DNA from 2 places in the Paenibacillus sp. M-152 genome. Region 1 is predicted to be linked to the other one. Evidence: riboswitches for the same ligand, from Rfam matches in the RefSeq annotation. Region 1 holds a riboswitch; the other holds the start of a gene.
What was found. Region 1 has a riboswitch for glycine ahead of EGM68_RS19905 (alanine/glycine:cation symporter family protein). Riboswitches for the same ligand answer to the same signal wherever they lie in the genome.

Region 1 (16,172 bases):
GCGGCAGAGGATGGATACCAGATCGCGAAGGCGTGGATACAGCAAGGAGATTTACCAAGAGCTGTTTTTGCGGCTACCGACCTGCTTGCCTTTGGTGCCATCCGTGCTTTTAAGGAAAGCGGCTTGAGGGTACCCGAGGATATTGCTGTAGTAGGCTGTGATGATATTGAAGCCTGTCGTTATACCGATCCTCCATTGACGACTGTAAAACAAGACAAGCAAAAAATAGGTCGTCTAGCCGCCATGGTGCTGTTTGACCTGATGAATAAACAAATGGATACGAAATGTATTAAAGTAGAGCCCGAACTAGTCATTCGTACCTCTTGCGGAGCCCGGCAAAATTGGAACCATACGAGGATCAAGGGATAGCATATACCTTAAAAAGGGTGACTCCTGTTGAATTCAGAAGTCACCTTTTTACAGTTTAAATATATAGAGCCTCTTCGTTTAAGCTATTACTTATAGGCCATCGTTGCATTCACGGCCTTTTTCCAGCCTTCATACAGGCTGTCACGTGTTGCTTCATCCATCGTAGGGGTAAAGGAAGTTTCCACCCTCACTCGCTTACGAAGTTCATCTGTACTCTTCCAGTATCCAACCGCCAAGCCTGCCAGACATGCGGCACCCAGCGCTGTTGTCTCATGGATGACCGGCCGTTCCACCGTCGCATCCAGAATATCGCTCTGGAATTGCATCAGAAAATTGTTCAACACAGCTCCACCATCCACTCGCAACATCTTCACCGTAATACCTGAGTCAATCTCCATAGCTGTAAGCACATCCTTGGTCTGATAAGCGAGCGACTCCAAGGTGGCGCGGATAAAATGCTCTTTTGTGGTTCCCCGCGTCAGACCGAACATCGCTCCACGCACCTCGCTATCCCAGTAGGGGCTGCCTAGTCCGACAAAAGCGGGTACAAGATACACCCCTTCTGTAGAGGAAACACGGGCCGCATAAGGCTCACTGTCCTTCGCCTCACGGAACATGCGCAGCCCGTCTCGCAGCCACTGGATCGCCGAGCCCGCAACAAACACACTCCCCTCAAGTGCGTATTGCACTTTGCCTTCCTCCAGTCCCCAAGCGATGGTCGTGATCAGACCGTGCTTGGATTCAACAGGCTGATCCCCCGTATTCATCAGCATAAAGCAGCCTGTGCCGTAAGTGTTTTTGATCATTCCTTTTTCATAACAAGCCTGACCGAACAAGGCTGCCTGCTGGTCACCTGCTGCACCAGCGATCGGTACATTCTGACCAAAAAAATGATAATCCACGGTGTGCGCATATACCTCGGAAGAGGGCCTTACCTCAGGCAGCATGATTTTTGGAACACCCAGAATGTCCAGCAGCTCTTCATCCCACTTGAGCTCATAAATATTGTACATCAGCGTTCTGGCCGCATTGGAGTAGTCTGTTACATGAGCCTTTCCACCGGATAGTTTCCAGATTAGCCACGAGTCAATCGTACCGAATAACAAGTCACCTCGTTCCGCCTTTTCGCGCGCGCCTTCTACATGATCCAGTATCCACTTTACTTTAGTGCCTGAAAAATACGGGTCGATCAATAACCCTGTTTTGCTGTGAAACAACTCCTCATGCCCTTGCCGCTTCAATTCTTCGCAAATATCCGAGGTTTGGCGTGATTGCCATACGAGTACGTTATACACGGGTAATCCTGTATTTTTGTCCCACACGACCACCGATTCACGCTGATTGGTAATGCCGATGGCAGCAATTTGGTTTGCTTTTACACCCGATTCGGAAAGACAGGAGGCAATAACGCCCAGAATAGAGCTCCAGATTTCATTCGCATTCTGCTCTACCCAGCCGGGGTGAGGAAAATATTGCGGAAATTCCCGCTGGGCTGAGTACACCACATCTCCTTCGCTATTGAACAAAATCGCTCTTGAACTTGTCGTTCCCTGGTCTAGTGACAAAATATATTTTCCCATGTTCATCTCTCCCCGTGTAAATCCATCGTTTTTACGCTGTTAGCTTATGATTCATTTTATGATTTTTATAAGTACGACTGATACGGAAGGTAATCAAAAGTACCACCGCGATGACCCCTAATAAAATCCAGAAAGCCGAAGTTACACTCCCCTTAAAAATGGCCTGATAAAATGGCCCTGCGAAAGATCCCCCCAATAGCGGTCCTACAATGGGCACCCATGCATATTTCCAGTTGGATGCTCCCTTGCCGGGAATCGGTAGCAAATAATGCATCAGACGCGGTCCAAAATCCCTCACTGGATTGATGGCATAACCCGTTGTACCTCCAAGGGATAAACCGATACTGACAACCAAAAAACCAACAATCAGCGGTTTCAGGCCGTCTGTAAATGAATTGGCACCAAACGACAGTAAGGCAAGGACAAAGATAAAAGTACCTATCATTTCACTAAGCACGTTGGCAAACGGATGATCAATAGCTGGTCCTGTCGCAAATACACTGAGTTTGGTTGCTGCGTCCTCCGTCTCTTTCCAGTGGGGCCAATAATGCAAAATGACGATCACTGCACCCGCCATGGCCCCAAAAAGCTGGGCCACAATATAGCCGGGAACATCCTGCCATGGAAAACTACCCTGAAATGCCAACGCGAGTGTAACTGCCGGATTCAAATGCGCTCCGCTGATTTGACCCACCGCATACACCGCAATAGCTACCGCGAGCCCCCACCCCATTCCGATCACAATCCAGCCGGAAGCGTGAGCAAATGACTTTTTCAGGGACACCCCTGCGCACACTCCGCCACCTAGGGCAATAAGAATCATTGTCCCTATGAATTCGGCTGCGTATGGCGACATACAACCAACCTCCTCAATAGATCCTCCGATTTTGATCGTTTTCATCGCGCAAAAAAAGAAAAGCCATCACAAACCAACCCTGTGCTGTACATGGGATGTCTGCGTGGCTCTCTCGTCTCCGTCACGATTATTAACTTAAATTTGATATTATATAAGCATGTAAGCGATGTCAACTACGGATTTACGTCTTTTAGTATTCTAAAATAATCGTTGACCATGTTAGATTGCGCGATTTATGATGTAAAAAAATGGCTGGACGTAAGGATTTCAGGATGAATACGACACTCCCAAACTTGATGAAGAAGGGAAGAATGTTATGCTGAAATTTCTACAAAAAATCGGCAAGTCGTTAATGCTTCCAGTAGCTACTTTACCCGCCGCAGGGATTTTGCAAGGGCTAGCTCTCATTAATTATGAAACAGACATTCCGCTTGGTCCTGGAATGGGTGGATTTCTCAATCATTATGTCACTCCTTTTCTGAACGAAGGGGCGGGTGCTATCTTCGGCAACCTGGCGCTCATTTTCTCGATCGGTGTTGCCATTGGCCTGGCAGGCGACGCAGTAGCCGCACTTTCAGCAGTCATTGCTTACTTGGTGCTGACCCGTATTTTGGCGGCCGTACCGGGTATATTTGCGTATATTCCAGACGACGTCAAGCTGGACATGGGCGTATTGGGTGGTATTTTTATCGGCGGATGGTCTGCTTACCTGTTCAAAAAATATCACAATATTCAGCTTCCAGATTGGCTTGGCTTTTTTTCGGGCAAACGTTTTGTCCCCATGATTACCGCCTTCACGACCATGATTCTAGCCATTCTGCTCGGCATGGTCTGGAGTCCGATACAAGATGGAATTGCAGCCTTCGGCAACTGGATTGTCGGCTTTGGCGGAATCGGGTCAATGGTGTTTATGATTGCCAATCGGCTGCTGATCCCGCTCGGTTTGCATCATGTGTTGAACTCGATCGCATGGTTTCAAATTGGTGACTATACCAATGCTGCAGGTGAAGTTGTTCATGGTGATCTGACGCGTTTTTTTGCAGGTGATACATCGGCAGGTATGTTCATGTCCGGCTTCTTCCCCATTATGATGTTCGCTCTGCCGGCGGCGGCTCTCGCATTCATCCATACGGCCAAACCGGAAAAACGTAAAGCTGTCGCTTCCATCTTTATTGGTTCTGCGCTAGCGTCGTTCCTGACCGGAATTACTGAGCCCCTCGAATTTTCGTTTATGTTCATTGCACCATTGCTTTACGGCGTTCATGCTCTGCTGACAGGGCTGAGCGGTCTGGTCGTATACCTATTGGATGTCAAACTCGGCTTTTCTTTTTCAGCAGGTCTCATTGACTATCTGGTCAATATGAAGCTCTCTACCCATCCATTGCGAATGATCCCGATCGGGCTTGTCTTCGCCTTCGTGTATTATTTTCTATTCCGCTTCATCATTCTCAAATTCAACCTAAAGACTCCCGGGCGTGAAGACGATGCAGATGACAATCTCCTATCTGAGGCTAACGAATCCATACCCCACGGAAAGGCAAGCACCCTATCCGACATTCAGTCCAGTCATGCAGACAAGGTCCTAACCTATCTCGGCGGTTCAGACAACATCCAAAGCATTGATGCCTGTATCACACGGCTACGCCTTGTCGTCAAAGACGACAAAGCGGTTAACGATCAAGCTCTTAAGCAGCTCGGAGCGTCAGGAATTATCAGGCTTGGGAACGGTACCCTGCAGGTTATTTTCGGTACTCGGTCCGAAACTCTGAAAGATGAGATACAACGATTGATGTCATGAAGCTAATCTCCTGACTTAAACACGTGCGATCTTCCTATAACAGACGCACGTGCTTTTTTTTATGGATAAACGTTTCAAATTTTTTGTTTTTGGTTAAGGCAATGCACATAAATGGGTAACAGCTTCATATGATGGAGCTAAACCATTTACAACTTGTTCAGTAGGCAGATTATTCAGACAGCAAGGAGGGAAATGATGTGAAGACAGTACAATGGCTGATATTATGTCTTGCTTTTCTCACTATGATTAGTGGTTGTAGTGGGTCCCTGTCCTCTGAAGGCCAATCATCTGAAACTAATTTGTCAAACGAAAAAAAGATAACGCTTACATTATGGTATTGGAATCGTTCTATTGATGATGAATTGCTCGCCCAGGCGGAAAAACAGTTCCCCGACATTGAATTAAAAACTCAAAAAATAGGCGGTGACTTTAAAGCCAAACTGAAGACAACGCTCGCAGCTCGTTCCGGTGAACCAGACATCGTAGCTCTGAACGACTGGATGGTGGAGCTGTTCCCCAGTGCGGATCGTTTTTATGATTTAAGGGAACTCGGAGCAGACCGCCTGAAGGATCAATATTTGGAATGGAAATGGAATCAGGGGATCACTCCTGATGGTAAAATGATTGCATTTCCTATGGACACTGGGCCCACCGCCCTCTTCTATCGTAGCGACCTATTTGAACAGGCGGGCTTACCTAGTGATCCTGAACAGGTCAGTTCCTCTATCCGTACATGGGATGATTACATGGCAGCCGGAGAACAACTTCGTCAGAAATTCGGAAGTCGTTCGTTTTTGGCTGATAATATTGTAAACGTTTACAATCAAGTGCTTGCTCAGCATACGACCCTATACTTCAAGCCGGACGGAAGTTATGTCGGCAATCAATCTCCTGACATCCGCCTAGGCTGGAAAACCGCTGTGGATTTCCATAGGAAGCATCTGCTCGCCAATGCGGATGGCTGGACTCCCGAATGGAACGCTTCGGTCAATAACGGTAAAATCGCCTCGTTCGTAGGGGCAATCTGGATGAAGCAAGTTCTCACAGAGGCTGCACCGGATACAGCAGGCAAATGGAGAGTCGCTCGGGCTCCTGGAGGAGACGGCAATCTGGGAGGTTCTTTCATCTCTATCCTCAAATCCAGCCAACACCCCAAAGAAGCCTTTGAAGTCCTGACCTGGCTGCAAAACCCGGAACACCAACTGGAAGCCTACCACAAAATCGGGCTGTTCCCATCCACTCCCGGCGTCTATGACGATCCAGTCATGGAGACACCCGAGCCTTTCTTTGGTGGTCAGGCCACTGGTCTCATTTTTGCCGCCTCCGCGCGTCATGTGAAAAGCAGCTATTTCGGCGAGCGCTATCCTGTCATCCATGGCATAGTGACCCGCCGCCTTTCCAATGTGGCCAAACAAGATGCCGATCCCGACGCATTATGGTCGGAAACGATGCAACGAATTGAACGGGAATTACAGCGGTAAAAAACAAAATCCAAAAAAGGCGTGTGGACAATATGCTGAGAGAAATCTGGAAGCACCGGGCCGTATATGCTGCGATCTCGCCATTTTATCTGCTGTTTGCCATCTTTGGCTTGTTTCCGATTGGCTTTTCATTGTACCTGGCGTTTCACAAATGGGACGGGATCGGAGACATGACCTATAACGGTTGGGGTAACTTTCGTTACCTTGTGACAGACACCGAATTTTGGCAGGCTGTAGGCAATACGTTTGTGATCTGGGTGTATGCCACGATTCCAATGCTACTTCTAGCCCTTATTGTTGCCTTTCTGCTTTATGCCCCTTTTGTGAAATTGCGCACCTTATGGCGAGTTGGATTCTTCCTGCCCAATGTGACGTCTATTGTTGCTGTTGCCATCATCTTCGGCGCCTTATTTGCCAACAATTTTGGATTTCTCAACTATCTTCTGCAGCTTTTGGGGCTACCTATGATCCAATGGCTCAATGTGCCGTGGGGTATCCAAATCGCCATTTCTTCCATGGTCGTCTGGAGATGGATGGGCTACAACGCCATCATCTATCTGGCTGGACTCCAGAGTATTCCGCATGTGCTGTATGAGGCCGCCAAAATAGACGGCGCAACCGGAGCACAGGCTTTTTTCCGCATCACCATTCCCATGTTGCGTCCAGTCATTTTGTTTACGGTCATTACGTCCACCATCGGCGGTATGCAGCTCTTCACTGAGCCACAGGTTCTGGTCGGTAATGACGGCGGTTCCGGGGCAAGTGGCATGACCATCGTTTTATACCTGTACCGCGAGTCGTTCATCAACAACTATTTTGGATATGGTGCTGCCGTCGGATGGGGTATGTTTCTCATCATTGCCGTATTCTCCATCATCAATTGGAAACTCGTTCAAGGTAAAAAATAACGATGGAAGGAGCGTCACAACATGATGCAGACACGTGCAAAATCCATTGTTCTATATGCCGGGCTGTTGGTGGGGATCATCCTGTCGATGTTTCCGTTTTACTGGCTGATCGTCATGGCGACCCGTACAACCTCAGACATCTATCGTTTTCCGCCACAATTGTGGTTCGGTAGCCACTTCCTGGATAACATAACGAGAGTATTGCAGCAGATTGATTTTGCTGGAGCTTTTTTTAATACCCTTTTTGTAGCCAGTTCTGTTACCCTATTGGTGCTGTTTTTTGATTCACTGGCTGGTTTTGCATTCGCCAAGTTTGATTTTCCGGGCAAAAAGGGGCTATTCGTCATACTGCTTGCAACAATGATGGTCCCTTCACAACTTTCGCTCGTCCCCTCCTTTGTCATGATGGCTTCCTTTGGATGGGTAGGTACGTTCAAAGCGCTCATCATCCCGGGTATGGTAAATGCTTTCGGGATTTTTTGGATTCGCCAGTATGCAGAAGAATCCATTCCCAAAGAGTTGCTGGATGCGGGGCGTATGGACGGGTGCAGCTTTTTCCGGCTGTACTGGAATGTAGCACTGCCGATTTTAAGACCTGCGTTCGCTTTTCTCGGCGCATTTACCTTTATAGGAGCTTGGAATGATTACTTATGGCCGTTAATCGTTTTAACGGATGAGCGCAAATTTACGCTCCAGATTGCATTGTCCCAGTTGAACGGGATTTACAATACGGACTATGCGATGGTCATTGCTGGCACCCTGCTGGCTGTACTCCCTCTTATTATTTTGTTTCTTTTTATCAGCCGCCAGTTTATTTCCGATCTTGCCGCTGGAGCGATCAAAGATTAGCTTCACTTGATTCCCCTTATTCTTTTCATATATAATTGTTAATCGTCATTTCAAATATCTTACATGGCCAAGTCAGATATTAACGAGCTAGTCAAGATAAGAGATTACAATTTGAACATGAACTATGAACCGAGGGGAACCTTCCAGATGAACAAATTCACATATTATAATCCCACCAAATTAATTTTTGGAGACAATCAAATTGAACAATTGCAGCAAGAGCTGTTGAATTACGGCAAAAACATTTTGCTGGTATATGGAGGCGGAAGTGTCAAGCGAAATGGTTTGTATGACCAGGTATTAAACGCGTTAGAGCCTCTGCACCTCTACATTCATGAATTGTCGGGCGTTGAACCCAATCCGCGCTTGTCTACCGTTAAGAGGGGCATCGAGATTTGCCGAAATGAAAAGATAGACTTCCTGCTTGCAGTTGGCGGCGGAAGCGTTATTGATTGCACCAAAGCCATCGCAGCAGGGGCTGAATATGACGGCGATGTGTGGGATATTATCAACAAAAAACATATGCCAATCCAGGCTTTGCCCTTCGGTACCATCCTTACACTCGCCGCCACGGGTTCGGAAATGAATCCGGATTCTGTCATCACCAGCTGGGAAACGAACGAAAAATACGTGTGGGGCAGCGCGGTGACGCATCCTAAATTCTCCATCTTGGACCCGAAAAACACCTTTTCTGTGCCACGTGATCAGACGGTTTATGGCATGGTGGATATGATGAGCCACGTCTTTGAACAGTACTTTCACAATGTTAAAAATACACCGCTGCAAGATCGTATGTGCTTTTCTGTGCTGCAAACCGTGATTGAAACGGCACCTAAGCTGCTGGAGGATTTGCACAACTATGAGCATCGCGAAACGATATTATATGCTGGGACGATTGCCCTGAACGGTACGCTGCAAATGGGCTACTTCGGGGATTGGGCTTCGCATACCATTGAACATGCACTATCTGCTGTATATGATATTCCTCATGCTGGCGGTCTAGCGATTCTGTTTCCCAACTGGATGAGACATACAGTGGATCAGGACGCTGCACGCATGAAGCGGCTGATGCTCAGTATGTTCGACTTGAACACTGTAGGTAAAACTGACAGAGAAATTGCCTTGGAAGGTATTGACCGTCTAAGTGCGTTCTGGACAAGTCTTGGTGCCCCTTCTACCCTGGCCGATTACAACATTAATGATGAACAATTGGAAAACATCGCAAGCATTGCGGCCCGTGAAATGGAGCACGGAGGTTTCGGTAATTATCAAAAGCTGAAACAGGAAGATATTTTAGCTATTTTGCGTGCATCGTTATAACAATTAAAAGGGAGTGTCCTCAAGCCTGTGATGGCTGAGAGCACTCCCTTTTATTATTTATGAATTGATCGTTTGTCCTTTTTCTTCTACTTGGATAGCCGCCCCTACATTGGCACCTGCAAGAATGCCCTTTTTCTTATTAGGGTACAAAGAGTTCATATAGGTTCGGGTTTCTGCAACGACAATGCCTGACAAGCCGAGCAGTGCAATCAGGTTCGGAAAAGCCATCATTGCGTTAAAAATATCTGCCAGCAGCCAGATGGCATCGAGCTTGATGAACGCGCCTCCGGCAACCAGTATGATGAACAGATAACGGTATGGTTTAATCCACTTGACCCCAAGCAAATATTCAACACAGCGTTCCCCGTAGTAGTTCCAGCCAAGTATCGTTGTGAACGCAAATAAAATAAGGCTAATCGTCACGAGCTCTGCTCCAGCCGGAAAGGCACTGGAAAACGCATGTTGAGTCATCAGACCTCCATCATCATTTCCACTCCATATTCCCGTAACCAGCAATGTAAATCCTGTCAAATTACAAATAATCATCGTATCGATAAAAACGCCCGTCATGGATATTAGTCCTTGTTCTGCGGGCCATTTCGTCTTAGCTGCTGCTGCTGCGATTGGCGCACTTCCCAAACCAGCTTCATTTGCAAAGATCCCTCTGGCAACTCCGCTTCGCATCGCCAGCATAATCGTGGCTCCGGCAAATCCACCCGTCGCAGATGTTGTCGAGAAAGCCCCTTGTAATACTAGTGCGATCGCATGAGGAAGCTCTCCTGCAAACTTAATGAGTACGATTAAACAAACCACGATATAGAGCCCCGACATGAATGGAACAATCTTTGTGGATACCTTGGCGATACTTTTGAGTCCTCCAATCGTAACAACAGCCGTCAACACGGAAATAATGATTGCTGTAACTACTGTTGGCACGCCAAAACTACTTTCCGTAGAAGAAACGATAGCCTTTACTTGCGGAAAAGTACCGATTCCAAATAGTGCTACAAGAATACCAGAAAAGGCAAACAACATCGCCAGCGGCTTGAAACGGCGGCCAAGCCCGTTTTCAATATAATACATCGGTCCACCCGAAAATTGTCCGTTCCGGTCTTTAACACGGTATTTAACGGATAATAACCCTTCCGCATATTTGGTTGCCATCCCGAAAAAAGCTGCAACCAGCATCCAGAATAATGAACCGGGCCCACCCAGTTTGATCGCTGTTGCGACACCGACGATACTTCCCGTACCTACAGTAGCTGCGAGTGCCGTACTCAATGCTCCAAAGCTACTGACATCCCCGCTGCCTTCGTCCGGCGCTTTACCAATTAGCTTGAGCGCTAAGGGCAATCGAATAATCTGAAGCATCTTCAGACGGATCGTTAGCCACAACCCAGTGCCCATGACGAGAATTAGAAGCGGCGCTCCCCACATCCAACTGTCAATTGTTTCTAATAAATGTACCAAATTCATTTCAACCCGCTCCTCCAGCATATTAAAAAACAAAAAAGAGTCAAATCCGTTGATTCGACTCCTGGAGAGGTTAAAGGCACGAAAAACAAACCAATTTGTACAGGATTTTATCTCTAAAAGCGTAGAGTATTCCCTGTCACAGGTTATTCGCGTCTCTGTCCTTTTGCCTGAGAGTTTAAGCAGATAATAATCTGCGGTGCACCTTCGGCGCCCAATTAAGGGTCTCTCCAGAGTTCTGTCCGTTTACGGTCCCTGCTTGTTGCTGTAAATCAGCTTAAGCACCTGAGAGTTTTGCCCCTTCGGTCGGAACTTTCGTTCCATCTCCCGCAAACATCAACCAGACATATGAAATTTTTATTTATTATACAGAAAACTTTCAGCGTATTACAAGTGAAAAATTTGTGAAGCCCTCTGACAAATTAATAGGGTGTCTATACAAAAAGCGGGTACAGCAGATTGCATCCTAAGGATTTTCTCTGCTGTACCCGCCCAAAACGATATAGAATTACAATTCTTCACCATTGGTTGCTATCACATTTTTATACCAGTTAAATGAGTCCTTTTTGGAGCGTTGGAGCGTTCCGTTACCGTCATCATCCAAATCAACGTAAATAAATCCGTAGCGCTTGGACATTTCGGAAGTAGACATGCTCACAAGGTCGATAGGACCCCAGCTGGTGTAACCAATCAGATCAACACCGTCAGCAATGGCTTCCTTCATTTGGGCAATATGCTGACGCAAGTAATCAATGCGATACGTGTCATGCACAGAGCCGTCCTCTTCTACCTTATCGTACGCACCCAGGCCATTTTCCACGATGAACAGCGGCTTTTGGTAACGGTCATAAAACGTATTTAGTGTAACACGCAGGCCGATCGGATCAATCTGCCATCCCCAATCGGAGGACTGCAAATACGGATTTTTCACACCGCCAATCAGGTTCCCTGCTGCCTTTTCTCCTTCTGGACCTACCGATACGGTCAAGGTCATGTAGTAGCTAAATGAGATAAAATCAACCGTATTATTTTTCAAAATTTCAGCATCGCCGGGTTCTGTCTGGATCACAATATTATTTTCTACAAAATAGCGGTTCATATAGTTGGGATACTCCCCACGAGCATGCACATCCGTAAAGAACAGATTCATTTGATTTTCATGCTGTGCTTTCAGAATATCCTCTGGGTTACACGTATGTGGGTAGCTTTCAATGCGAGCCAGCATACAGCCGATCTGAGCATCCGGAATGATCTCATGTCCCCGTTTGGTCGCCAGTGCACTTGCTACAAATTGATGGTGCAATGCTTGATATATCGCTTGTTGCTTGTTTCCTACACGGTCAATAACCACACCGCCGCCAGTAAACGGACTCATAGTCATGACATTGATTTCGTTAAAGGTCAGCCAGTATTTTACTTTATCCTTATAGCGTGTAAATACCGTTTCGGCATATTTTACGTAATGATCTACGACTTCGCGTCCCAACCAGCCATTATACTTCTGTGTCAGACCTAGCGGTGTTTCATAATGTGACAATGTTACCAACGGCTCAATACCATACTTGCGCAGCTCATCGAATACATTGTCGTAAAATTGCAATCCTGCTTCATTCGGCTCGGCATCATATCCATTCGGGAAAATCCGCGACCAGTGGATGGACATCCGGAATACTTTAAAGCCCATTTCTGCAAACAAAGCAATATCTTCTTTGTAGCGGTGGTAGAAGTCCACTCCTTCACGCTTTGGAAAACGGGCGTTTACCTTCCCTGCCAAGATGTCCTCCAGTCGTTCAGACGAAATTTCTATAGCATGATCGTTTTTACGTTCTGCCTTAGGTACATAGGCTATCATGTCTGCGCTGGACAGGCCTTTTCCATCTACGTCAAAAGCACCTTCCAATTGGTTGGCTGCAGTTGCCCCGCCCCATAGGAAGTTTTGCGGGAATCCTTTTAGCGTCTTCGTCATGGTATAAAAACCTCTTTTCTTATCTAATGTTTTCACTCTAGGGTGTGTCTTCAAACTGTTTAACAAAGCTTAAATAGGTTAAATAAAGTAGATGAGTACACGATACGAAATCCAAGATCAACAATGGCGGCTAATTCAAAAGCTGTTTCCACCCGAACGTAAACCACAAGGAGGACGTCCTACTGTGGACAATCGATGGATGTTAAATGCCATGCTTTGGGTCGCTCGTTCGGGTGCCCCATGGCGGGATCTACCAGACACCTTTCCCCATTGGAAATCGGTATATACTCGCTTTCGGCGCTGGCAGAAAGCAGGGATTTGGGATAAGGTTCTAGAGCATGTTTCGCTTGATCTCGACGAAGAAAGCATAATGATTGATGCCACGATCGTGCGGGTCCATCAGCATGGATCAGGCGCAAAAGGGGGCAAGACAAGCAAGCAATCGGACGATCCCGAGGGGGACTAAGCACGAAAATTCATGCCGTGGTTGATGCGTTGGGAAATCCACTTCGTTTCGAATTGACGGGAGGACAGGCCCATGATTCTGTCCAGGGATACAAAATACTCCAAACCATTGAACTAACCATGAAGCAAGTCTTAGCTGACCGGGCGTATGACACCAACGCTATCCGATCTCTTTTGAAAGAGCATGAAGCGATCCCGGTGATCCCAGGGAAGAAAAATCGGCGGGTGAAACCGAAATACGACCACGATCTCTACAAAGAGCGTCATTTGGTGGAATGCTTTTTTAACAAGGTGAAAAAATATCGTCGACTTGCTACTCGCTATGATAAATTAGCCTGCACTTTCCAGGCTTTTTTAACGCTGGCTTCCATTCTCGTATGGCTTGCTTAGGTTTGAAGACACGCCCTAGTCAATAACCCATCAGGTGCTGCAATGCGAATCAATAACTAACGGTGACCGTTATCCTTTGAAATGCACCGATAGATGCTTTAAAATAGACGTAATGCCCTCATAAGCATCCTAATTGTTGTAACGCGTTTCATGTCAAGTATTTTTTTCTTAGGTGAGGAGAAGCATCATGTCGAATCTTGATCAAATTGCAAAACTGGCGGGCTTTTCCAAAGCTACGGTATCCAGAGTGTTAAATCAGTCCCCCCATGTAAGCCACGAAACCAGAACTAAAATTTTAAAAATCATGCAGGAATTAGATTATGTTCCTAATCGGAATGCGATTTCTTTATCCAAGGGCCAAACGCTTCAGATTGGTATCATCACATCAACTATTAATGAAATTGTTCTGGCATTTCTGGACAGCTTTGTAGAAATCGCAGGACAATATGAATTTCAAACCATTATTTATACTTCGGGAGAAGACAAAAAGAAAGAGCTTCAAGCTTTCGAGGATTTAAAAAGAAAAAGAGTCGATGCGCTGGTCATCATTTCCTGCGTGAATGACACTGATTTTTTGAGTACTTATTGCAAATATGGACCGATCGTGGCATGGCAACGAATGGAGCATACCGGTATTCGCTCCGTCGCAATGGATCAGTATGAAGGATATATGTTAGCGCTCAAACATTTGATACAAAAAGGTTATACACGTATAGCCAATGCTTTTGGTCGTCCGAGCAGCATCAATACTCACAGCAGACAACGTGCTTATGAGCAGATCATGAGTGAACACAATCTGCCAGTGTTGCAGCACTGGAACTATTCTTCTATTTATAACATTCGTGACGGCGAACAGGTTGTGCGCAATTTATTACAGCATCGTGAGGAATTTCCGGAGGCTATTTTGTGTGCAAACGATTATGTAGCAGTGGGCATTCTCTGCGAAGCGCGCAGACAATTGCTGAAGGTACCAGAAGATCTGGCGATTATTGGGTTTGATAACACGGAGCTGGCGCACACGATGGGAATTACAACGGTTCAAAATCCCATAATGGCTCAGGCACAAAATGCTTTTTTCATGCTTTCTCCTCAGCTGATTGGACGCCAGATGGAGCTTCATTCACTGGAGTACAGCCTCATTGAGCGTACAACCACTTAAGAGCACAGTTGGCTCGCAAACTAGGCAAATGGGCCTTAATATAAAATATTTTTTGTCGAAAGAGAATAAAATATGTTGAAATCGCTTTTTTTTGTGCTACAATAGCACTATATCGAAGGATTGTGACCGGTGATGCGGGCAATGCCTGAGTTCAATTGAGTGCTATTGCTAACAATAGTATTGAATTGTGCTTGGGCATTTTTTATTGGTAAAGGATGGGAGGGGGGAACTTCAATGATTATTGAGAAGGTGCTCAATAACAACGTCCTGTTGACTAAAAACGATAAAGGCAAAGAGGTCATCGTCATGGGAAGAGGTATTTCCTTCAAAAAGGTGGCTGGCGACCCAGTCGATGATCATAAAATAGATAAGATTTTCATGTTAAATGAAAACGAGTTCACGGCCAGACTAACTGAGCTGCTGAACGATATTCCCGTGTCTCATCTGGAGGTCGTGAATGAAATCGTGACCCATGCAGCAGAAGTGCTGGATACGGAGTTAAGTGATAACATTTATTTAACATTGACCGACCATATTCATTTTGCCATACAGCGGGAAGAAAAAGGATTAGCACTCAAAAACGCGATGCTGTATGAAATTAAACGCTTTTACAAAAAAGAATTTGCAGTTGGACTGGATGCTCTGCAAAAAATAGAAAATACGCTCGGTGTAAAATTGGGCGAAGACGAAGCGGGATTTATTGCATTGCATATGGTGAATGCACGGATCGACGGTAACGAGATGAAGGCTACACTGAAAATGACCGAGATTGTCCAACACATATTGAACATTATTACGTATCATTATGGGATTGTGCTGGATGAGTCTTCTTTTAGCTATTCGAGATTTTTGACCCATTTGCAATATTTTGCAATGCGAGTGATTCGCAAAGAGGTTATTCACAGTGGTGAAGAATTTTTGTACAACCAGGTAAAGCAAACCTATACCGAAGCTTTTGCTTGTACCCAAAAAATTAATGAATATCTAGAAAAAACATATGATCAATATTTAAGCAAAGATGAATATGTATATCTAACGATTCACATTCATCGGGTAACTGAGCGTAATAACATATCAGGCTAAAAATTTCATATCCTCATCGTTCATGGATTGTGACTGGTAAGGCAGGCAAAACCTAAACTGATGGTGAAATCAACGTTCCCTCATAGAAGGAGTGCGTCGTTTTCACCACGAGTTTAGGTTTTTCTTGTTTACAAGGTTATAAAGATGCACGCCGGCGCATCTTAGCAACAGCTGTAAACGGTAAATCCTATCAGTAGCAAGAATAACACTTAAGGAGTTCTGAACATGAGTGATAAAGAGCTATCCAAAAAAATAGTGACTCTCGTTGGCGGCGAAGAGAATGTCAATTCGGTATTTCATTGCGCTACACGCTTGAGATTTAAATTAAAGGATCGCACAAAAGCGGACAAAGCTGCACTGGAAGCTACGCCTGGTGTCATTACAGTGGTGGAAAGCAGCGGACAGTTCCAAGTGGTCATCGGTAACAATGTAGGCCAAGTCTTTGAGCATATGATGGCAGAAACAAATCTGCAGG
Region 2 (16,172 bases), 1.8 Mb from region 1:
TCTAGGGGAGGGAGCGAAGGTGCTCTTCCCTGATTCGCAATCACATATGGTTAAGCACCCCAGAAGATACTCCGAATCAACACAAAGGAGATTAGAGCATGAATGTACTGAAGGTGCCGGCACGCACGATTGCCGTTTTCGTGCTGCCCTGCCTGTTGCTGTATACCTGTATGGTATTTGTTCCGATTCTGGTATCTGTGTATTGCGGGTTGCTGGATTGGAACGGAATTGCAGAGGCGAAGTTTGTGGGGCTGGCTAATTTCAAACGAATTTTTACAGCCGATCCAGTGTTCTGGCCGTCCGTGAAGCGGACGATGATGTTCGCTGTATTTTCCATGCTGGAAATTCCATTCTGTCTGCTGCTGGCCATTTTACTCAATCGTTATGTGCGTAAGGCAAATACATTGGTAACGATGTATTTTCTGCCGGTCATTCTATCGGTGGTCATTATCGGGCAGTTGTGGAAAACGATCTATAATCCGGCCTCGATGGGTGGGATGCTGAACGGTATTTTGATGGCGGTCGGGCTGGAAAGCTGGACACGCTCTTGGCTGACGGAACCGCAGATAGCGATGTATGCTCTATATTTTGTATCGTTGTGGCAATATTTTGGCTACCATTTGCTTATCCAGTTTACCGGTGTACAAAATATACCCAATGAGCTGTATGAAGCAGCTAAAATTGATGGGGCAGAAGGATTCAAAGCAGACCGTTACATTACGTTGCCACTCATTGTGCCTATTTTCAAAATATCTATTGTATTAGCCTTTATCGGGTCCTTGCAATCGTTTGATTTGATCTGGGTGATGACGGGTGGAGGACCGGCCCATGCGACGGATACAGTATCCACGTATATGTACAATATGTCCTTTTTATCTATGAAATACGGGTATGGCAGTGCATTGGCTTCGTTTCTCGTAGTAATCTGCTTGTCATTTACAATTGTGATAAATTTTGTTTTCAAACGGATCGAAAATAAGGTAAGCTAAAGGAGATGGGACTGTTGAACGCCTTGAAAAAAACGGGAGTCTTCTCCCTGTTGGCTGTCTTAGTGGTCACGCAGCTGTATCCACTCTTTTGGTTGTTGACCTATTCGTTGAAGACGAATGAAGAGATATTAAGTTCAAGCTTCTTTGCACTCCCTCAAGTGCCCCAGTGGCACAACTATCAGGAAGCCTATGAATCAGGGAGCTACTTGCGTTATTTAGGAAACAGTGTGCTGGTGACTGGGGTTACGATGATATTCGTCATTGTATTAAGCTCGATGACTGCTTATGCAATTACACGTTTTCGCTGGCGTTTCGGGGCTGTTGTACTGACGTTGTTTTTGGTCGGGATGATGATCCCCATGCAAGCTACACTGCTACCGCTGATGGTGATGTTTAAAAACGTCCATATTCTGAATACGTATTTCTCGCTGATTTTACCCTACATTGCTTTTCAGACACCGATTGCGGTCTTCATCCTATCCGGCTTTATGCGGTCCATTCCCCACGAAATTGAAGAATCCGCCTACATTGACGGAGCGAGCATTTATCGTATCTTCCGCAGTGTAATCTTACCCATCTCGATTCCGCCTATCATGACAGTGTGTATTTTAACTTTCATTAATATCTGGAATGAATACATTATGGCTGTCACCTTTATCTCGTCCGAAAAGCTAAAAACTCTCCCTTTCGGCGTTTATACGTTTGTCAGCCAGTATTCTGTGAACTACGGCAATATTGGTGCTTTTCTAGTTATGGGAGCCTTACCGGTCATTATTATTTATTTTGCCCTGTCCGAAAAAATCACCAAGGGCATGGTTGCAGGAGCGGTTAAAGGATAGGCGGCCGATGCGAAAGGAGCGCACGAGGCATGATGCGCCGTTTTCAATCCATTCAATACCGCTTGTTTGTTCTGTTCCTATTGAGCATGTCCAGCATTGTGCTGGCGGTCAGTCTATTATTTTACAACCGTACTACAGTGCAGTTCCATGATAAGATCAGCGAGCTTGCACGTAAAAATGTATCTCAGACAGCAGGACTGTTCGAATTGCTGCTCGACAGCTATAACAGTCTTTCCAAGTCGATCAGCAACAATATGGATTTGGTTCGTCTGTTGACGACAGATCATAGTGATTTACCTGCTGTCAATTACATCAATGAACGTACGATTACGAATATCCTTGGAGCCATCTACTATTCGCGGGAGGATCTAATCGGCATTCATGTCATCACAGACACAGGCAAGGTATACAATTATGGAAATTATATGAATGTCATTGATACTCATTACGAGCATACGGAATGGTACAGGGAAATTCGAAGATCGGCGGGCAAAATTGCATGGCTGGGTGTTTATCCTCACTCTGTCATCGACCAAGTGGAAACCAGACCTGTGTTTGCATTCGGACGGCAGCTCTATGATCTGGATGAACACAAGCCGATTGGTATTGTTCTGTTTGAGGCTGAACCACGTTCAGTATTGTCCGCTCTCCACAATTTGCGGCTGAGCAATAATAGTCAGGTATATCTGTTGGGCCATGAAAATCGAATTGTATCGGCTACTTCTTCTGACCCGCCACCAGATTTGCGAAATCTACAGGAACAGGTCCCGGAGGAGGATGTAATCGTAGATCGGAATAATGAGAAAGCTGTAATCGCTTCCAAACTTCTGTTTGCCGATTGGTCGGTGATTAGTGCGACACCCAGTGAGGATCTGAACGTAGAACTGGCGCAAAATCAAAGATACTTATTTATCGTGGCACCTATACTCATTATGGTGTCAGCGCTAATTGCGTCCATCGTCTCTAGGAGCATCTCCCATCCGCTCAAACGAGTTATTCGGGAAATGAAACGGGTAGAGACAGGCAATTTTCGTCACACAGTAAACACCGAATCCTATGAAGAAATCAACCAGTTGGCTACTTCTTTCAACCATATGGTAAGACAGATTGCAGAACTGATTGAGTTAGTGCGTATATCATCGGTCAGCGAAAAAAATGCGGAGCTGCACGCTCTACAGACGCAGGTTAATCCACATTTTCTATACAATACGCTGGATATGATCTATTGGATGCTGGATGAAAAGGGACAGGATCAGCTCGGTGAGGTGGTTCTCTCCTTATCCCATATGTTCCGTTACAGCAGTCACTGGGAAGAGGGAGCCGATGTAAGTCTTCGAGAAGAAGTAGAGCAAGTCGGCCACTACCTCACCATTATCCAAGCTCGGCTGGAGGGCAGGGTATCTGTTGACGTCAACATTGAGGAACAATGGTTGGATATCCGTTTGCCCAAAATGACCTTACAGCCGTTGATTGAAAATGCGGTGAAACACGGGCTGGAGCCTCTTCATGCAGATACAGGTGGCAAACTGCTCGTCAGAGCGGAGGAGTATGGCGGTGTATTGAGTCTGCATATCATAGACAATGGTGTAGGGATGGAATATGAACGATGGGAGGTGGTCCAGGTCGCTTTGGCAGAACCCGGCAAACAGGCGGGCAGCGGGCAGGCGGGAGGCATCGGCCTGCAAAACCTAAATTTACGGCTACGGCACATGTTCGGAGAAGAGTACGGCCTACGGATCTCCAGCACACCAGGGGCCGGAACGACAGTCACTGTAAGTGTGCCTCTGCCACAGAAGGAGGAAAAACATGAATATTCTGATAGCTGACGATGAAAATATGATTCGACAGGGGATTCGGCGCACTATTGGCCAAGCTCTACCAACCTGCGGCATTCATCTCGCTGCTTCCACCGAGGAAGCAGCAGGCATTCTGGCGGAGCATCCTGTGGATATTGTATTGACTGATATCCTGATGCCCGGTATGGATGGTCTGGAGTTCATGCGTATTTCCAAGCGAAAGCATCCTCATCTGCAGTGGGTTGTCATTTCGGCCCATTCCGACTTCCAATATGCGCAAAGAGCAGTAAAGCTGGGTGCCAAAGACTACCTGTTAAAGCCAATCGGCAAAAAGAAGCTACTGGAATGCATTGAAATGTTAGCAGCCGAAGCGCTCGTGGCCTCGCAACAGGCAAACGAGGGCAGGCTTCTTAAATCCAATATGGTTTATTTACGTGAAGCTGTTTTCCAACGTTATGCACTCGGATTGGATACGGGGAAGCTGGATATACAGCCTTTCGTCGAAAATTATCCAGAATTCCATCTTTTTATGGTTCGCATGGAACCTGATCACAAGCAGACACATTTGGAGCATTTTATGATTGAAAATGTACTGTCCGAGCTCATTGAGGCTGGAGGCAGCGGTTTTGTCGTCAGTCTAGACCGCCATAGTCTGCTGGGGATTGCAAGGCTAAGGGATGAAGCAGAGGCTGCACGGTTAGAGATGTTGCTTGAATCCCATTTAAAGCGTTATGTCAGAGTGCCTCTGCAAATTACACGTTCAGGTGTCCATCACAATTTCTCATCCATACCTGAAGAGGTGGCGCGACTAAGACGAACGCCAGAGGAGATTGCAGCCGCAGCAGCGGATACAGGAGAATGTCTCCGCAAGGGCATGCATACAGTTGATGTAGCATTGCAGTATATTCGGGCTCACTTTACAGAGGAGCTGTCACTGGAAAAAGTGGCCTCAATCGTATTTTTAAATCCAGTATATTTCAGCCAGCTATTCAAGCAAAAGACGGGACAAGGGTATAAGGATTACGTCATTTCCTTGCGTATGGAAGAGGCGAAGCGGCTACTAAATGATCCTCATCTGCGGCTGGCTGATATTTCCGAGCGGATCGGCTATCAAGATATGAGGCATTTTACACAGGTGTTTCGGCGCAAATGTGGAATGACTCCGACCGAGTATCGGCATCAAGGAGTTAAATAAGTTGGTATCAACGACCGAATGAAGGAAGTTCATCCAGCATCAGACTGTTTCAGGAGTAGAGCGGTAGAGCATCTACTCGGGAACAGTCTTTTTCGTGTCTCCAGCTTGTAGCAGTTCAACAAATTTGCGAGCTGCATTGGATAAATAACGATCCTTGCGCCATACGACGGCAGGCTGTGTGAAGGGGAATGGCTCCTTAATGGAGAGTGTGCGAAATCTGTCCCCGTATTCTTGTCCCAAGCCAGCGGATGGAATAATGGTAATTCCCATGCCTGTGGAAACGAGCGAGAGAATGGTCGATATTTCTGGACAGTCCAATACGACGCGCGGAATAAGATGGTGTTCCTGAAATTTGCGGATGACGGTTTCGTATAGTCCGTGTCCTTCTGTTCGGCGTCCCAACAAGAGGTCATAGCTGGCAGCTTCCTGTAATGTAATTTCCCCACTGGGATGGCGATCTGCCCATTCACACGGAAGAACCGCAACAAAAGAAACGCCCTCCAGTTCAATCGTATGGTACGATTTGTCGTCTACCGGAAGCAGCAGCAGGGCCAGATCGACTTTATTTTGATGCAGCAGCTCTTCCAGATGATGTGTGTCTCCGTGTCCTATTTTAACGTATACCTCTGGATAAACCTGATGAAAGTGACTGAGTTGTTCAGTAATCAGAGACATACAGGCGGATGACGTGCCTATGGCAAGTGTGCCGGTTACTCTGTTTTCAAACTCCCCAATTTCTCTACAGGTGTCCTCCATTTCAGCCAATAATCGTTTGGCGCGTGTATACAGTGTATATCCGGCCTCGGTAACTTCCCACTTCTTTCCTTCACGGTAAATCAGCTTTACACCAAGCTCGTCCTCCATATTTTTGAGTTGTTGACTCAGTGGAGGTTGGGCCATGTTGAGCGTTCTGGCGGCCTTGGTGATTTGCCCTTCCTCCACGATGACGCAAAAGTAATGCAGATGCTTCAAGTCCATTGGGGATTCCTCCTCATTTCTAAGCAACGCTTCGATTTGAATACTTTTAAAGTATGCATTACATATATTATATATATTTTTCGTGTGCAGGGAACGGGCGTATAATTTTTGACAGTAATGCATGGGTGAACATAAAACGATGGGGTGGAAGGAGGGGACATATGAAGAAAATCATTGTAGGAATATCGGGAGCGACAGGGTCAATCTTTGGTATCCGTATATTGCAACAATTACGGGAGGCTGGAGTCCAAAGCCATCTGGTACTATCCCCGTGGGCTATTGCCAACATTCCCTATGAGACAGGCTACACGGTGAAGGAAGTGGAGGCAATGGCGGATGCAGTCTACTCGTATAAGGATCAGGCCGCACGTATTTCTAGCGGCTCCTTCCGGGTAGATGGTATGGTCGTCGCTCCTTGCAGTATGAAGACTCTTGCCTCTATTCGTATCGGTATGGCGGACAACCTGCTTACCCGATCAGCGGATGTGATACTGAAGGAGCGAAAGAAGCTGCTGCTCATGACCAGAGAAACACCATTAAGCAGTATCCATCTGGAAAATATGCTGGAGCTGTCACGTATGGGCGTGATGATCCTGCCGCCGATGCCTGCCTTTTATAATCATCCTGCAAGTATCGAGGAATTAGTGGATCATATTGTTTTTCGCGCATTGGATCAGCTCGGTATTGTCACAACCGCAGCCAAACGCTGGGATGGGATGAAGCAGAATGACTCCAGGCTGCACCAGAATTGAGAAATCGAAAGACGAAGGAGAATGAATGATGGCTTATAAAGACTTTCGCGATTTTCTACACACCTTGGAAAAGGAGGGACAATTACTCACGATCAGCGATGAGGTAAAGCCGGAGCCGGACCTCGCAGCAGCTAACAGAGCATTAAACAATCTTGGAGATAAGACGCCTGCTCTCTTTTTCAACAACATCTATGGATATACGGATGCTCGTATTGCAATGAATGTGATGGGCTCCTGGCCCAATCATGCCCTCATGATGGGAATGCCCAAAAATACGCCGCTCAAGGAGCAGTTTTTTGAATTTGCCAGACGCTATGAACAATTTCCGGTGCCCGTGAAGCGGGAAGAAGCCGCTCCTTTTCATGAAGTCGAGATTACGGAGAATATTAATTTGTTTGATATTTTGCCGTTGTTTCGTTTGAATCAGGGGGACGGAGGGTTTTATTTGGATAAAGCAATTCTAATTTCACGCGATCTGGATGACCCGGACACCTACGGTAAGCAAAATGTCGGCTTATACCGGATGCAGGTGAAAGGCAAGAACCGTTTGGGCATCCAGCCTGTACCACAGCATGATATTGCGATCCATATCCGTCAGGCTGAGGAGCGTGGCGAAAATCTGAAGGTGGCTATTGCCCTCGGATGTGAGCCTGTGATTACAACGGCTGCTTCTACGCCGCTGCTGTACGATCAATCCGAATATGAGATGGCGGGCGCCATTCAGGGCGAGCCTTATCGTGTGGTCAAAGCGAAGGATGCAGATCTGGATCTGCCTTGGGGAGCGGAGGTCATTTTGGAAGGCGAAGTGTTAGCAGGTGAACGTGAGTATGAAGGCCCATTCGGTGAATTCACAGGTCACTATTCCGGCGGTCGCGCGATGCCAGTCATTCAGATTAATCGTGTATATCACCGCAAACAGCCTATCTTTGAGCATCTGTACATCGGGATGCCTTGGACGGAAACGGATTATATGATCGGTGTGAATACAAGTGTACCGTTGTTTCAGCAGCTTAAGGATGCTTTTCCTAATGAAATCGTAGCTGTTAATGCCATGTATACGCATGGGCTGGTCGCTATTATTTCCACGAAAACCCGGTATGGCGGCTTTGCGAAGGCTGTGGGAATGCGTGCGTTAACGACTCCGCATGGATTGGGGTATTGCAAGCTGGTGATTGTGGTGGATGAGAAGGTCGATCCGTTCAATCTGCCGCAAGTCATGTGGGCTTTATCCACCAAGCTTCATCCAAAGCATGATGCTGTCATTGTTCCTGGCTTGTCTATTTTACCGCTTGACCCCGGCTCTGATCCGGCAGGTATGACGCACAAAATGATACTGGATGCGACGACACCTGTAGCACCGGATATTAGAGGCCATTACTCGCAGCCGCTTGATTCCCCGCTGGGTGTAGCGGAATGGGAGAAAAAGTTGAGCCAAATGCTTCGCTAAATATTTTTAAAAACAAAGAAAGATTAAAGGAGTGCTGACAAATGCATATTTGTCCCCGTTGTGAGTCCAATCGTTCAGAAGTCGTTTCCCATTCGCCGGTTAAAGGTGCCTGGGAGGTTTTGTTGTGCCCTGTATGCCTGTTCACATGGCGAACCTCAGAACCGGATAGCATTACTGATCCAGCAAAGTATAAATCGGCGTTCAAGGTAAACCCCCAAAATATTCCGGATGCTGCTCATGTTCCTCCTATTCCAGAGCGGATATAGGGTCGTTCGTAAGTAGCCGTAAATTATGGTATTTTGAAGTTATAGGCCAAATGTAAAGGGGATTATACTTCATGCAGACGCCAAGGATCGGTAAGGAGCTGTTCACGCTGCTGAACGGCAAGGAGTTGGAGCACAAGCAACAAGAAGCAATGATGCTGTTGACGGTTACAGAAGATCAGTGGCCGCACATAGCGATGATTAGTGTGGGCGAGGTTGTAGCGCTGGACGAGGGGAATTTGCGTCTGGCCCTATGGCCGGGTACGACCACGACAGGCAACATGATCCGTACTGGGAAGGCAACGCTTGCGGTGTTCACCGGGGGAAAGGCGCATTATGTGCGGTTGTCGCTGAAACATCTGCCTGCTTTACCCGGAGCCAAGCATGTACGTGAGCGATTTGCGGCCCATGTTTTTGCAGCCAGAGAAGATTCGGCTCAATATGCGGATATCTTGACAGGTGTCACAATTCGCCTCAAGGAGCCGGAATCGGTGATCCATCGCTGGAAAGAGACGGTGGCAGAGTTGTTGGTATAAAGCTATCTGATTATGACAAATCATCTTTGTAATTACCAAGTTTACCGTTAAAATAGATGCAAGGGAATAAGCGCTTACAAGGAGTCAGGTTGAGCTTGTTGGAACAGGAATTAGAGCGTAAGGGGAAGCTTGTTTCTTTTGAAGGAAAATAGGAGGGATGAAAATGTCTCGTTTTGACAAGGTAGATCAGCTATTGCAACGATTCTTAGCGAATGGGCCGGCAGGGTGTGGTTGTGCCATTGCACAAAATGGTCAAGTGTTGTATGAAGGGTATCATGGATATGCTGATGTGGAAACTCGGAAACCGATTACTGAAGATACCGTGTATCGCTTGTTTTCTATGACAAAGGTCGTTGTATGTGCGGCTGCACTTATGCTATACGAACGCGGACAATTTTTATTGAATGAGCCTTTGTATGAATATTTACCTGAGTATCGTAATTCGTATGTATTCAAAACTGCTCCTAACGGACACACCTACATTGATAAGGCGGATAACCCTATTTTGATTAAGCATATATTCAATATGAGTGCAGGAATTCCGTATGCTTCTGAGTTTTCAGAAACAGGAAAAGCTATGCATAAGGTCATTACAGCATTAAAGGAAAAGCAGGGGAAATATGACCTGCGCACAGAAATTAAAGCGCTTTCCGAAGTTCCGCTTGCATTTGAACCAGGAACACGATGGTTATACGGATATGGCCACGATCTTGTTGCTGGTCTTATTGAAGTTATTTCAGGTAAATCATTAGGGCAATTTTTGAAGGATGAAATCTTTGATCCGCTTGGAATGAACAATACAGGTTACCGTTATCGTGGAGATATTGAATCGCGGATGGCTTCCATGTATCAACGGACAGACGCCGGAAAACTTGAAAAAATTGAGGGTTTCCTGGATGAATATCATCAGCCAGATGCTATATATGAAGGTGGAGGCGCAGGTTTATATTCGACAGTCAAAGATTACCTCACATTTTCACAAATGATGTCAAATGGCGGCACGGTAAACGGTGTGAACTTATTGGGGAGAAAAACCATTGATTTAATGCGTACAAATCATCTGAATACAGCTCAACTATCGGATTTCACCAATTCATACCATACAGGTTATGGCTATGGGCTGGGTGTACGAACGTTAATGGATAAAGCGGCTGGGCATGCAAACAGCTCGATTGGAGAATTTGGCTGGACGGGAATGGCAGGCACCTGGGTTTCTATAGATCCGAGCGAACAGTTCTCCGTCGTTTATATGCATCAGCTTGATCCCAATATGGAAGAGTACCACCATTTAAGAATTCGTGCAGCAGCTTACAGCTGTCTGTAAAAGTACCGATTCTAGTTAATAAGGACCAAATTTTCTCTAAAGTCTAAACTATTCTTTTCCATATGACGACATAAAACGTAGGTGTAGGGATTTTGCGAAATCCTTAATTTTTAGCTTTGAAATGGGAGGGAATTAGATTTTGAAGAATAGATGGTCCGGTTTTCTGGCGTTGGTCATCCTGATTTCAAGTTTTACATCATATGCAGGGTTTGCATCTGCAGCAGAAGCAGTGCTTTCCAAGATTGTCCTTTCGTCTAACGAGGTAACTTTGCAACAGGGGGATACAGCTGCGTTGACGGCAACGGCTGTTTATAGCGATGGGACAACCTCAAATGTAACCGTAAGCACAGATTGGAAAAGTGATAATACATCTATTGCTACGGTGTACAATGGTACAGTTTCAGCCAAAGCTGAAGGGGAAGCCACTGTGATTGCGACCTATAAGGAGAAGGTACAATCCGTTCAGGTACATGTAACGAAAAAGGTTAAGGCGCTGACATCCAATGTACAAAGCCTGAACTTGCGTTCAAGCGGTACAGGACAGATCAATCTGACAGCGACTTACAGTGATAATACAACAGCTCAGGTTTCAGGTGATGCGACCTGGACTTCGGATAATCAGAAGGTAGCGACTGTAGTCAACGGATTAGTTACTGCTCAGGGAGCAGGTTCAGCTAATATTAAGGCTGTATATGGACAACAGACCGTAACGATTGCTGTACAGGTAGAGCAGGTTAAACGGCTGGATGCCAGTACATCAGAGGTTTCTCTTTTGTTAAAAGATACGGAGAAGGTTAAATTGACAGCCACGTTCCCGGATGGATCGACTCAGGATGTTACAGAGTCTGCCGAGTGGAGCTCCAGCAATACAGCCGTGGCAGATGTTCTGAAAGGCACTATTACCGGCTATAGCACAGGGAAGGCGACAATCACAGGTAAATATGGCACGATGTCCGCTACGATTGCGGTGGATGTGGATCAGACGAATAAGCTGAAAGCCAGCGAAACCAATATTTTTCTCCGTTTGGATGAATCAAAAAAAATACAGGTATCTGCTGTGTACCCGGATGGTACGGTAACAGATATCACAGATAAAGCTGCTTGGACATCAAGCGATGAAAAAATTGCAACAGTGAATAAAGGAACGATTATGGCCATTGGAGCGGGGTCGGCTACAGTGACCGCTAAGTACGGAGATAAGACGGTTTCGATCAAGACAGATATTGAAACCTCTAGATTTCTGGATTTAAGCGAGGACAAGCTGAGCTTGAATGCTAAGGAATCCAAAAAGCTCAAGCTGACCGCAACCTATGTAACAGGGACGGAAGAAGATATCACAAGTAAAGCAGAGTGGAAGTCCAGTAATGAAGATATCGCTTTTGTCAGCGGGGGAGAAGTCACAGGTTATAAAACAGGTGAGGCAACGATCACAGCTTCTTATGGCGGCAAAACAGCCACAGCTACCGTATCCGTAAACGTACCTGGTGATCTATCTTTGTCCTCTAAAACGGCAACGATAGATATTAATGAGGACTATACTGCGACTCTGACGGCTACTTATGCGGACGGGCGTAAGGAAGATGTTACAAAGGATGCAGAATGGACTTCAAGTGCGGAAGATATTGCTTCTGTGTCCAAGGGAACGATTACGGGTAAAGCGGCCGGTAAAGCGGTTATTACCGCAACCTATAACGGCAAAAAACTGACGATAAACGTACAAGTGGGCCTTGTAGACCGTTTGGAAACAGACTCGCGCGTAATTGCACTCGGTGCTCAGGAAACGAAGCAGCTGAAAGTATCAGGCGTTAAGAGTGGCGGTACAAAAACAGACGTAACCAAGGACGCCACTTGGACTACTAGCAATGTAAAAGTAGTTGAAGTTAGCGAAGGTTTGATCAAAGCTAATGCTAGCGGTAAGGCAACGATCACTGCTTCATATGGCAAGCAAACCATTACATTTACGGTAGAAGTAGACGTAGCGCAAAAGATTGAAGCGGATGCCATTGCGTTATCACTGAAATCCGGGGATCAAAAAACGATTGCGATTGTGGTTAAATCCAGTGATGGTAAAGAAAAGGATGTTACAACTCAAGCTGAATGGAAAACGTCCAATTATAAGGTAGCCACCGTCAAAAAGGGTCAGGTTACCGCGGTCAGCTACGGTAAAGCTAACATTCAGGCGAAGTTCGGCGGTAAGGTGATCAGCGTGCCTGTTGATGTTGATACGCTTAAATATCTGCAAACGGACAAAGTCGCCTTGACTTTGAAGGCAGGGCAGCTGGCTAAGGTTACGGCTACAGCCACGTATAAGGATGAGTCGGAGAAGGATGTTTCCAAGCCGGCTGTCTGGTCCTCATCCAGAATTATCGTTGCGACCGTCAAAGACGGTAACATTAAAGCACAGGGTAAAGGCAAAGCTGTAATTACAGTAAAATATGCTGGTAAAATGACGAAGGTACAGGTAACCGTTCAGTAATCTGTAACCGACTGAAAAGAAAAAGAGCAAGCATACGTCTAGGGACGGCATGCTTGCTCTTTTATTCTTAAGGGACGTACTCGCTTCTTAATACAGAGGAGGTTACCCCAATTATGACTTATCCTTTTTGACCGATGTGTTGCGAGTAAGGGATTCGGTCAAACGCTTGCCGGTCGGTGTCTGGGCCAAGCCGCCTTTGGCGGTCTCGCGGTGCTTTGACGGCATTGCGCTGCCGACTTCAAGCATCACGTCAATGACTTCGTCAGACGGAATGGCGCTGCGCACACCCGCCAAAGCCATATCCGCTGCGGCAAGTGCGGTCACGGCTCCCAGCCCGTTGCGCACGATACACGGAATCTCGACGAGTCCGGCGACGGGGTCGCATATCAGGCCGAGCGTGTTCTTGAGCGCTAGGCCTACGGCGTGAACGGCCTGCTCAGGTGTGCCACCGCGTAGCTCGACCATAGCGCCAGCGGCCATCCCGATGGCTGAACCAATCTCAGCCTGACAGCCTCCCTCCGCGCCGGAAATGAAGGAATTGTTGGCGATGACGTAGCCAATGGCTCCGGCTGCGAACAAGCCGTGCACCATATGCTCATCATCCCAGCCGAACCGCTCCTGCGCACTAATGAACACACCGGGGATGACTCCGCATGAACCTGCAGTGGGCGTGGCGACAATGCGCCCCATGGACGCATTAACCTCCGACACGGAGAGCGCATAAGCCATGGCGAGCGCGGAGGCATCGCCGGAGCAGGTTTCCCCTGTCCGCAGATATTCGGCTAAGCGCTTGCCGTCGCCGCCCGTTAATCCACTGCGGGATACGGTGTCTTGCGTCTGACCACGATGAACAGCCTCTTTCATGACTTCATAATAATCAGACATTTGGCGGAAGATTTCTTCTTCCGTTGAATTCGTCTCTTGTACCTGCTCTTGAATCATCAGGCGGCCAATCGTGGTGGATTCCTCAGCGCATATAGCGCTGATTTCATGCAGATGGCTAAATCGCATCAGATTCAGCTCCTTTTTTCAAATTAATCATTTTAATTTCGTACATATGTGGTAAGGATTGTAGTTTTGCGATTAATTCAGCCGTAGGAGGACTGTCCGTTTCGATGGCTGTAAGTGCTTCTCCATCCCGACCTTTGCGATCCACGTGCATATAGGCAATGTTAATGTCAGCAGCGCCGAGCGCTGAAGTCACCGCACCTAATGTACCGGGCTTATCCGAGTGAAGAAGCACCAACGTAGACAGCTCTCCGGTTAGGTTGACTCGGAATTCGTTGAGCTGCTGGACATGGATGCTGCCACCGCCGATGGAGGAACCCAGCAGTGTGCGCTGATCCTCACCCTTCCACAGCTCAAAACGGACGGTGTTCGGATGGGGGGCGGGTAGTCCGCTGACGGCAAATTCCACGGTCATCCCGGCCTGCTCCGCCCATTGCTCGGCATCTGGAATTCGATGGTCGTCTGTATCGTAATTGAGCAGTCCTGCGATGAGCGCTAGGTCTGTACCGTGTCCTTTGTATGTGTCAGCGAAGGAGCCGTACAGTGTCATGCGAGCACGGTCAGGCTGCGTCCCGAGCCAGTGACGGGCAACGCGTGCAAGCCGCACCGCGCCTGCAGTGTGTGAACTGGAAGGTCCGGTCATGGCCGGACCGATAATGGAAAATACATCTTTGAAACGCATGGTGTGGCCCCCTGTATGTTCTAGTACCATAGTATATGGTATTTCCGCGTTTTTGCGCGGCTATGACGGTTCCTAATGCTGACGTACAATGTGAGCGCAAAAAAGGACAGGATAAGGAAGTTTCCCTTATCTCTGTCCTCGTTACCTGAGAGTTTCGTGCGGTGTCCTTACCGCCTTACCCCTTGGGTGGCTTGCGCTCTCTCCAGAGTTGCGTCAGATGACGATACATGGACCTGAGAGATTATCCGCCAGCCGGGTGTTGGCGTCTTGCTCCTTCGGTGCCGCCAGCGTGTAAGCCCCTGGACAGACTCTCCCGTCATCTTCATTCGCGTATACCGTTCTACATATCTTTCTTAGCGTAATGTATGCCGTGCTCGGTGTCAATCGCAGGGTTCATTTTTTACATAAACAAGCGAGTTTCCGATAAAAGAGATTAAAATTTACATAATTATGGATGAAATCAGGAAGGAATTAGAAGATAGACAGCTAATCTGATAGAGGACAAGTACATTTATGGAATTATAGGAGGGATATTGACGTATGGTAAAAGGCTTGCGGTTCACAGGTTCACGCTTGAAAGGGGTGCTGCATCTGGCAGCGATCGTATCGCTGCTGATCGGGATCTTCGTTCCATTCGGTCAGGTCAAAGCGGAGGGAGCACTGACAGTAGCCGAGGCACTTCAGCGCCAAGGCAGTGGAGGCACAGTGACGGTGGAAGGTTACATCGTCGGACATGCTACCGGATCGAAAACGGCTAATTTTTCTTCTCCGTTTGCGAATGATTTTAACGTACTGATTGCCGACCAGGCCAATGAACGTAGCACGTCTAATCTATTGGATGTACAGCTGACATCAGCGTACAGAGGGCAATTTGGGCTAACAGGCCATCCTGAGCTGATTGGCAACAAAATCCGTGTGACGGGTACACTCGGCGCCTACAATAATTTTGGTGGAGTGAAAAGCCCAAGCGCTGTTGAACTGGTGAACGGAAGCGAGCCGGGTGAACCAGGTGAACCTGGCGAGCCTAATCCTGGTAACCCGGGTCAACCCGGTACTACACTGCCGGATGGCAAAGGTAAAAAGGTGCTGTTCGATAATACGCACGCACAGACGGCTGGGGCAGCAGATTGGGTCATTGAAGGCGCCTTCTCCGACTTTGCCAATGGACTGCGTAATGTAGGTTTTACAGTGGACCAACTGAACCGTCCCATTCCTTTTACTTATGGAGAACAGGCCATAACCTATGATAAGCTGCGCCAATATGATGTGTTCATCATCGGTGAAGCGAATGTTGCCTTTAAGGCATCCGAGCAGGCTGCCCTGCTGCAATATGTGAATAACGGGGGAAGTGTCTTCTTCATCTCCGACCACTATAATGCGGACCGTAACAAAAACCGTTGGGATTCCTCTGAGGTTATGAATGGCTACCGTCGTGGAGCCTATACTAATCCGGCCAAAGGCATGACTACAGAAGAAGCAGCATCACCGGCGATGCAGGGGTTAACTAGCTCCGATTGGCTGGCAACCAACTTTGGTGTTCGTTTCCGTTACAATGCGCTCGGTGACGTGAATGCTACGGACATTGTAGCCGCAGATCAATCCTTTGGCATTACCAAGGGTGTACGCTCGATTGCCATGCATGCGGGATCTACGCTGGCTATTATTGATCCTACCAAAGCCAAAGGAATTGCCTATATCCCTACAGGTACGAATAAATGGGGCAATGCTGTAGACCAGGGTGTCTATAACGGCGGAGGCCGTGCGGAAGGGCCTTATGCTGCGATCTCCAAGGTAGGTCAAGGCAAGGCAGCATTTATCGGTGATTCTTCCCCTGTAGAAGATGCTACACCGAAATATGCGCGTGAAGAAAACGGACAGTCGAAAAAG

Region 2: another riboswitch for glycine. It lies ahead of sdaAB (L-serine ammonia-lyase, iron-sulfur-dependent subunit beta); the one in region 1 lies ahead of EGM68_RS19905 (alanine/glycine:cation symporter family protein).

The regions. Positions count from the first base shown of each region.
Region 1 covers NZ_CP034141.1:4,558,596-4,574,767, forward strand. Annotated here, with positions in the region: gene EGM68_RS19865 (LacI family DNA-binding transcriptional regulator) at 1-369, shown strand, start outside; gene glpK (glycerol kinase GlpK) at 456-1,949, opposite strand; gene EGM68_RS19875 (MIP/aquaporin family protein) at 1,981-2,805, opposite strand; gene EGM68_RS19880 (PTS transporter subunit EIIC) at 3,122-4,603, shown strand; gene EGM68_RS19885 (ABC transporter substrate-binding protein) at 4,801-6,084, shown strand; gene EGM68_RS19890 (carbohydrate ABC transporter permease) at 6,117-6,992, shown strand; gene EGM68_RS19895 (carbohydrate ABC transporter permease) at 7,014-7,841, shown strand; gene EGM68_RS19900 (iron-containing alcohol dehydrogenase) at 7,989-9,161, shown strand; gene EGM68_RS19905 (alanine/glycine:cation symporter family protein) at 9,219-10,637, opposite strand; glycine riboswitch at 10,783-10,878, opposite strand; glycine riboswitch at 10,890-10,974, opposite strand; gene EGM68_RS19910 (glycoside hydrolase family 1 protein) at 11,143-12,600, opposite strand; partial or broken gene EGM68_RS19915 (IS5 family transposase) at 12,692-13,455, shown strand; gene EGM68_RS19920 (LacI family DNA-binding transcriptional regulator) at 13,643-14,614, shown strand; gene licT (BglG family transcription antiterminator LicT) at 14,849-15,697, shown strand; gene EGM68_RS19930 (beta-glucoside-specific PTS transporter subunit IIABC) at 15,923-16,172, shown strand, end outside.
Region 2 covers NZ_CP034141.1:513,948-530,119, forward strand. Annotated here, with positions in the region: gene EGM68_RS02340 (carbohydrate ABC transporter permease) at 99-989, shown strand; gene EGM68_RS02345 (carbohydrate ABC transporter permease) at 995-1,828, shown strand; gene EGM68_RS02350 (sensor histidine kinase) at 1,858-3,654, shown strand; gene EGM68_RS02355 (response regulator) at 3,635-4,819, shown strand; gene EGM68_RS02360 (LysR family transcriptional regulator) at 4,892-5,797, opposite strand; gene EGM68_RS02365 (flavin prenyltransferase UbiX) at 5,959-6,549, shown strand; gene EGM68_RS02370 (non-oxidative hydroxyarylic acid decarboxylases subunit C) at 6,578-7,996, shown strand; gene EGM68_RS02375 (non-oxidative hydroxyarylic acid decarboxylases subunit D) at 8,038-8,262, shown strand; gene EGM68_RS02380 (hypothetical protein) at 8,334-8,795, shown strand; gene EGM68_RS02385 (serine hydrolase domain-containing protein) at 8,959-10,119, shown strand; gene EGM68_RS02390 (Ig-like domain-containing protein) at 10,259-12,595, shown strand; gene sdaAA (L-serine ammonia-lyase, iron-sulfur-dependent, subunit alpha) at 12,707-13,606, opposite strand; gene sdaAB (L-serine ammonia-lyase, iron-sulfur-dependent subunit beta) at 13,596-14,285, opposite strand; glycine riboswitch at 14,497-14,611, opposite strand; gene EGM68_RS02405 (DUF6359 domain-containing protein) at 14,826-16,172, shown strand, end outside.